DNA from 2 places in the Paenibacillus sp. PL2-23 genome. Region 1 is predicted to be linked to the other one. Evidence: predicted binding sites of a transcription regulator. Region 1 holds the regulator's gene; the other holds the start of a gene.
The links. The regulator CtsR, encoded in region 1, represses protease genes until heat stress. The targets are predictions, from matches to a motif close to ATGGTCAATAAAGGTCAAACA.

Region 1 (3,414 bases):
GGCAAGAACACGTCCACGGAGGTGAAGGCGGTCAGAAGCAGAATGGCCAGTATGGTTTTGCAGGTGAAGGTCTTGCCCATATACATATACGCAAATAAAAAGAACGGCAGGTTCAATAAGGTGAACAGCAGGGGAAATGGAAGGCCAAGAAGAGGCGCAAGGCCTAGAGACAGCCCGGCTGTGCCGCCGGTAACGATGCCGGAATGCTGAAGGATTATTAGACCACCCGCAGTGAGGAAGCAGCCTATTACAGTTTGAATCCATTTCCTTAATATAACCTTCATTTTGGTTCCTGTGAGAAGCAGCATTTTGTAAGCACCACCTAGATGTTCATGATATATTCTAGAATACAGGAGTCGAATTGATGGATATATGTTAAACTGAATCAAATCCATGTTAATATAGATAACATTGAATGGAATTCATAGGTTTACTCATCAAATTGAAAGAGGTGGCTTGAACGGATGGACCAACTGGATCGAACACTGCTGGAGCTGCTTCAGGGGGATGGGCGCATGACCGTCAGCGAGCTCTCCAAACGGTTGGCGCTAAGCCGCCCCAGCGTGTCGGAGCGATTGCTGCGCTTGCAGGAGAAGGGCGTGATTACGGGCTTCGGTGCCCGAGTATCGCCTGCAGCAGTGGGGCGCAATATTGGGCTGATTATTCAAATGAGCGAGCTGAAGGTATCGCCACACGAATTCGAGAAACGAATCATATTGGATGATGATATACTGGAATGCCATCGGGTCACGGGGACGGTCAGTTATATGCTGAAGGCGGCTGTAACCGGCATGGATGCGTTAAGCACGCTTGTCGAGAGGCTGTTGCCCTATGGTAACGTGAATACATCAGTCATCCTCTCCTCCCCTGTTCTGGATCGGAAGGTGCTGCCGAAGGAGTAGTCGATTAAACGTGTTTCATTCCTAACGCTTGAGGGTACTCGAAGGTAATAACAGTACTTGCGAGGGGGAAATGAGACATGAGAAATCGGAACGCGGTTATTGCTATTGTAGGAGTAAGCATGCTTGTGGGCTGCTCGGCGGATGAGCAGGCGGCTGAGGGCTGGGATTATGAGACGGGACGCGTTATCGCGGTTAATGATGACCGTGTGCTCGTGGCTGAAAGTGCGGATGTGACAGACGTGGATTGGACGGATGGAGAACAGACGGCCGACGAGCTGCTGACAGCTCTGAATCCAGACGCCATCTGGCTGACTGTGACTGATCCCTCCGATCTGGAAGGTCTGAAGACAGGTGATGAGGTGCAGGTCGTGCTGGATGGCGAGGTAGAGGAGTCCTATCCGGCGGAGGCCAAGGCCGAGAAAATTACGGTGCTGGAGTCGGCGGAGTGAGTGTTATAGGTTATAGACTACAATATCTGATTTGCAGAACGCGGATTCCTTGAGAATACCGCGTTTTTTCCTGTAAAGTCTTAACAATGAAGGGGAAAACGCTAAGCTGAGCGAATAGGAAGCATATCTTACAAGTAAGCTGCTAGGAGTGAAGCGGTGCATGAAGCTGAAGGAACAACGTCGACGGAGGTATAAATGAAGCGGCGGCGCATCACCCTAATAAGAGGTGTCATGCGTCGTTTTATTTTGCTTGCGGGAGGGTGAACCTTGTCTCGGCAGTCTCGTCTGGCGGAGGTTTCTAAATGTTCTGAAAATTTAATTAACAACTTATTGACCTTGCGAATATTTTGCGTATAATAAAATTAAAGTCAAAGAAAGTCAAAGTCAATTGAGGGTAGAAATGGCTTTCCTTCCTTTGGCGAAGACTCAGGGAGGTTGGTGATTTGCGTAACATTTCCGATCTCATTGAACAGTACCTGAAGCAAATGCTGGACTGCAGCGAAGAAGGCGCCGTCGAAATTCAGCGCAACGAATTGGCCGACAAGTTCTCCTGCGTGCCTTCCCAGATCAATTATGTGATCAGCACCCGGTTCACGCTGGAGAAAGGATACATGGTTGAAAGCAAGCGGGGAGGCGGAGGCTATATTCGAATCCAGCGCGTCGACCTGCCGGCTCTGAAGACGATTCAGTACCATATCGAGCAGACCATCGGGAACAGCGTGGACCAGGGGGCAGCGGAAGGGCTGATCTATCAGCTGCAGGAGGCGGGGCTCATCGCGAAGCGGGAAGCGGGACTGCTGCGGGCGGCTATCCACCGCGATACCATTGCCGTCATGCTTCCGATGCGGGACGAGCTGCGCGCGAGACTGCTGCGGGCGATGCTCATATCCCTGCTGGTCAAATAGGAAGGAGGAACCAGGCTTTGTTCTGCCAAGAATGCGGCAAGAGGCCGGCTACACTTCATTTTACGAAAATTGTGAATGGCGATAAGACGGAATTTCATATCTGCGAAAGCTGCGCGAGGGAGAAGGGCGAGGGCATACCCGGCACGCCGAACAGCTTCTCGATCCACAGCTTACTGTCGGGCCTGCTGGACTTCAATTCACCGGGTGGCGCGACGCACAGCCATGCTCCACCTCAGCCGGTTCGCTGCGAGGCGTGCGGCTTGACCTATGCGCAATTCAGCAAGATTGGCAGGTTTGGCTGCAGCTCCTGCTATACGGCGTTCGCCGATCGGCTGGATCCGCTACTGAAGCGGGTGCACAGCAGCACGACCCACAGCGGCAAGATACCGAAGCGCTCGGGCAGCGAAATCCAGTGCAAGCGGGAGATCGAGCAGCTGCGCAGGGACCTGCAGGCTTACATTGAGCGGGAGGAGTTCGAGAACGCGGCTGAGCTGCGGGATCGCATCCGCGAATTGGAACGAAAGCTTACCGAGCTCTAGCCTCAGCGTCTAACCTAACTTTAAGCTTAAGGCGGCAGTAAAGGAGTGAGTCTGTTGACGAAGCATCGATTCTCGGAGGATGCGCTTAGCGATTGGATGCGGGGTACAGGTCCCGATTCCGACGTGGTCATAAGCAGCAGAGTGCGGATTGCCCGCAACCTGCGTCATCAGCCGTTCCCGATGCTGGCAACGAGCCAGCAGGCGGAGGCGGTGCTGAACCGGCTGGCGGAGGTGAGCAGGTCGGGGAAGCTGGATACTTACGGACCCTTCGACACCATCCTGCTCTCCGAGCTAAGCGAGCTTGACAAGCGGGTGCTGGTGGAGAAGCATCTGATCAGCCCGAATCTGGCGAACGAGTCGCGCGCAGGCGCCGTTGTGCTCAGCGGCAACGAATCCGTCAGCATTATGATTAACGAAGAAGACCATCTGCGCATCCAATGTTTATATCCCGGATTTCAAATCGGAGAAGCGTGGGCATTGGCAAGCGGAATTGACGATATATATGAGGAAGCCGCGGATTACGCCTTCGATGAGAAGCGGGGCTACTTGACCACTTGTCCCACCAACGTCGGCACGGGGATCAGGGCGTCGGTGATGATGCATCTGCCGGCGCTGGTAT
Region 2 (3,414 bases), 1.2 Mb from region 1:
TCCGATCCCGTGCACCACAATGCGCGCGCTGCGGATAACGCTGACGATTTCCCTGATGTTCGGCTCTTGCATAAGCGACGCGAATGCTTCCTCGCCCAAGTGGTCCGGCACATGCAGCAGTCGATAATTGCCGCCTGTCCGCTTGGCCATCGTCGACGCCAATGTGTTGGCCTGATAGTCGAGGCTTTCGCCGAGACCGCCTCGGGCCGGCACGAACCAGATGTCCTTCATCGCCGGGGTTGGCGTCAACTGATTCGCTACGTGCGACAGGGTTGTACCGCCTGTTATAGCCACCACATCGCGGGGATGAATCTTCAACCTGAGCACCTGGCAGGCTGCGCGACCAAGCTCCCGCTTCGTCTGTACCGACGTTTCGGAATCGCCCTGCACAATAACAACCTGGGATAGACCGAACGCTGCGCGAAGCCTCTCCTCCAGCTCGGACAAGCCGAACATCGACTTGTAGAGCGGCTCAAGCTGCTCCAGCATGCTCCGTCCACGCTCACTGATTCGCATTCCTGCGGAGTCAATCTCCAACAGGCCTTGCTCTTTCAAAAATTCGGTTTCCGCCCGGAGCACCCTCTCCGTCATATCCAGCGCGTTCGCCAGCGTCCGACGTCCGATTGTGTCCGATAGCATGACCTGATGCAGGATCATATACCGCTTCCGCATGACCTCCAGAAGATCCGGCACAAGCTGCTGCTGCAGTTCAATGAGCTCTCGCATCTTCCTTCACTCCATCAGTCAACTGGGACTGAATACGTCCCATATGTTCCTTTTTAGTCCCACTTCTATATTACTGGAATTGCGCCTTCCCCGCAAGTGCCCCAGCACATATGAAAGCGATTACTGTCACGATTTTCACAATTTTAATTTTGCTTACCCGCTTGCTTTCATCCGCCGAATGTCATATAATCATTTTTGCTACTGTTTTTTTGTTTATGCGCCCGTGGTCCAATGGATATGACGTAGGCCTCCGGAGCCTGAGATCTAGGTTCGATTCCTAGCGGGCGCGCCAACTTAACGAATACGTACAGCCGTTCAGCGAAAAAAGCTGAGCGGCTTTTTTGTAGGCATTTTACATAAGCAATCTTATACACAGCTATCTACACAAGTTAATCCAATAATAATTGTTGCGTTAGACGTGTGACTATCGATGGACGGGAGGGCTGGTGCGGTGTGGCTATCAGGGGGGGCGGGAGGGCTGGTGGGCTCCATAGCCTCACGTGGGATCGTTATCGGACCTCAATTGCAGCTAATTAGCGCAATAACGATCTGACGTGTGGCTATCGCGGGCCGGGAGGGCTGGTAAGGCTCCATAACCACACGTGGGATCGTTATCGGATCTCAACTGCAGCTCATTAGCCCAATAACGATCTGACGTGTGGCTATCGATGGACGGTAGGGCTGGTGCGGCTCCATAAACACACGTGGGATCGCTATCGCATCTCAATTGCAGCTAATTAGCGCAACAACGATCTGACGTGTGGCTATCGATGGACGGTAGGGCTGGTGCGGCTCCATAACCACACGTGGGATCGCTATCAGATCTTCATCGCAGCTATTTAGCGCAATAACGAACTGACGTGTGGCTATCGATGGACGGTAGGGCTGGTGCGGCTCCATAACCACACGTGGGATCGCTATCAGATCTTCATCGCAGCTATTTAGCGCAATAACGATCAGACGTGTGGCTATCGGGGGAGAACCCCCCATTGCCTGTATTTTAGAAGAAGGATATTCTTTGACCATCTTTGACTTTTTCGTTTGAATGGGCTATTATAGGGATACACTTTTTGGAGTGGAAACTTGCGGATATACGCTTGCTTTCGAAGCTGCGTTTGCTTCGCAAACACTAAGCCTATGCTTTCGAAGCCTCGTTTGCTTCGCAAACACTTAAGGAGGATTGGTTAAGAATGAATTTTGTGCCTATGGTAATCGAGCAAAGCAACCGCGGGGAACGTTCGTACGACATTTACTCCCGCCTGCTGAAGGACCGCATTATCTTCCTTGGTTCAGGTGTGAATGACGTGGTGGCCAATTCCATCATCGCTCAGATGCTGTTCCTTGCTGCTGAGGATCCGGACAAAGACATTTCCTTGTACATCAACAGCCCCGGCGGCTCCATTACAGCCGGCATGGCTATCTACGATACGATGCAATACATCAAGCCGGACGTGTCGACGATCTGCGTAGGTATGGCCGCATCAATGGGCGCATTCCTGCTGACTGCAGGCGCGAAGGGCAAACGTTACGCGCTCCCGAACAGCGAAGTGATGATTCACCAGCCGCTCGGCGGAGCCGAAGGCCAAGCAAGCGACATTGAGATCCGCGCACGCCGCATCCTGAAGATGCGCGACAAGCTCAACCATATCCTGGCGGAGCGTTCCGGCCAGCCGCTTAGCCGCATTGAGCAGGACACCGATCGCGACTACTTCATGAGCGCTGCTGAAGCCAAGGAATACGGTCTCGTCGATAAAGTTATCGAGAAGGTATAAGCTTCTCTTCTCACCAGCCGTCATCCTGGGATGACGGTTTTTTTATGCGTGCAGCCTCACATGGGATGGATGCAAACACTTATTCTTGGATGTTAGCCTGATTGAAGTTAGATCCCGTCGCTCCCAGCACCAATCCTGATATCTGAACGATCTTTCGTTCAAATTCCCTTCACATCGGGCACATCCGCACCATTTTAGACGATATTTCGTTCAAAGCGCCTCACTTCGTGCTCCTGCACCAGTTATTTGAACGATATTTCGTTCAAAACCACACACATACAGTTACTTGGTCCAGCTTTTGAACGATATTTCGTTCAATCTGCCTCACTCCCAGCCCGCGCGGCACTTATTTGAACGATTTTTCGTTCAAATCCCCTCACATCAAGCTACTCACACCCCATCCCAACTCCGTTCAGCACACAAAAAATACGCCGTTCGGCACACCCGAACCGCGCATCTATACCTGCCCTGCCAACTAAAAAAGGAAGCCCGCATGACCCGTCAGCCGGCGTCGTTACTGAGCTTCCTTCGTTGGTTATTGGTTCTCCAGCTCTTCCTTGCTGACGAGTGAGACTAAAGCGTTTACAGCCTGCTCCGAGTCCGATCCGTCCGCACTTATCGAAATTTCAGTACCTGAGCTGATCGCCAAGCTCATGATACCCATAATCGATTTCGCGTTTACTTTCTTATCGTCCTTCTCTACGAATACCTCGGAGGAGAATTTGTTCGCTTCTTGAACGAATAGCGCTGCTGGTCTCGCATGAAGCCCCGTCTTCAAACGAACGACAACCGGAAGCCTTGTCATGGAAATCATACCCCCTATATTTTACTCATACGTGAACATCCACGGAAAAAATAAGCCAATTACAATTTATTATATCATTATACAAGTCTTTGCACTAGGCAAAAGTTGTCC

Region 2: the regulator CtsR is predicted to act here: its motif matches at 1,742-1,762, upstream of clpP (ATP-dependent Clp endopeptidase proteolytic subunit ClpP).

Annotation. Positions count from the first base shown of each region.
Region 1 covers NZ_CP162129.1:5,122,309-5,125,722, reverse strand. The annotation lists gene AB1S56_RS22795 (YitT family protein) at 1-308, opposite strand, end outside; gene AB1S56_RS22790 (Lrp/AsnC family transcriptional regulator) at 465-902, shown strand; gene AB1S56_RS22785 (DUF3221 domain-containing protein) at 980-1,351, shown strand; gene AB1S56_RS22780 (CtsR family transcriptional regulator) at 1,795-2,256, shown strand; gene AB1S56_RS22775 (UvrB/UvrC motif-containing protein) at 2,274-2,795, shown strand; gene AB1S56_RS22770 (protein arginine kinase) at 2,850-3,414, shown strand, end outside.
Region 2 covers NZ_CP162129.1:812,432-815,845, reverse strand. The annotation lists gene AB1S56_RS03520 (sugar-binding domain-containing protein) at 1-726, opposite strand, end outside; tRNA gene AB1S56_RS03515 (tRNA-Arg) at 944-1,018, shown strand; gene clpP (ATP-dependent Clp endopeptidase proteolytic subunit ClpP) at 1,917-2,498, shown strand; gene AB1S56_RS03505 (HPr family phosphocarrier protein) at 3,034-3,303, opposite strand; gene whiA (DNA-binding protein WhiA) at 3,398-3,414, opposite strand, start outside.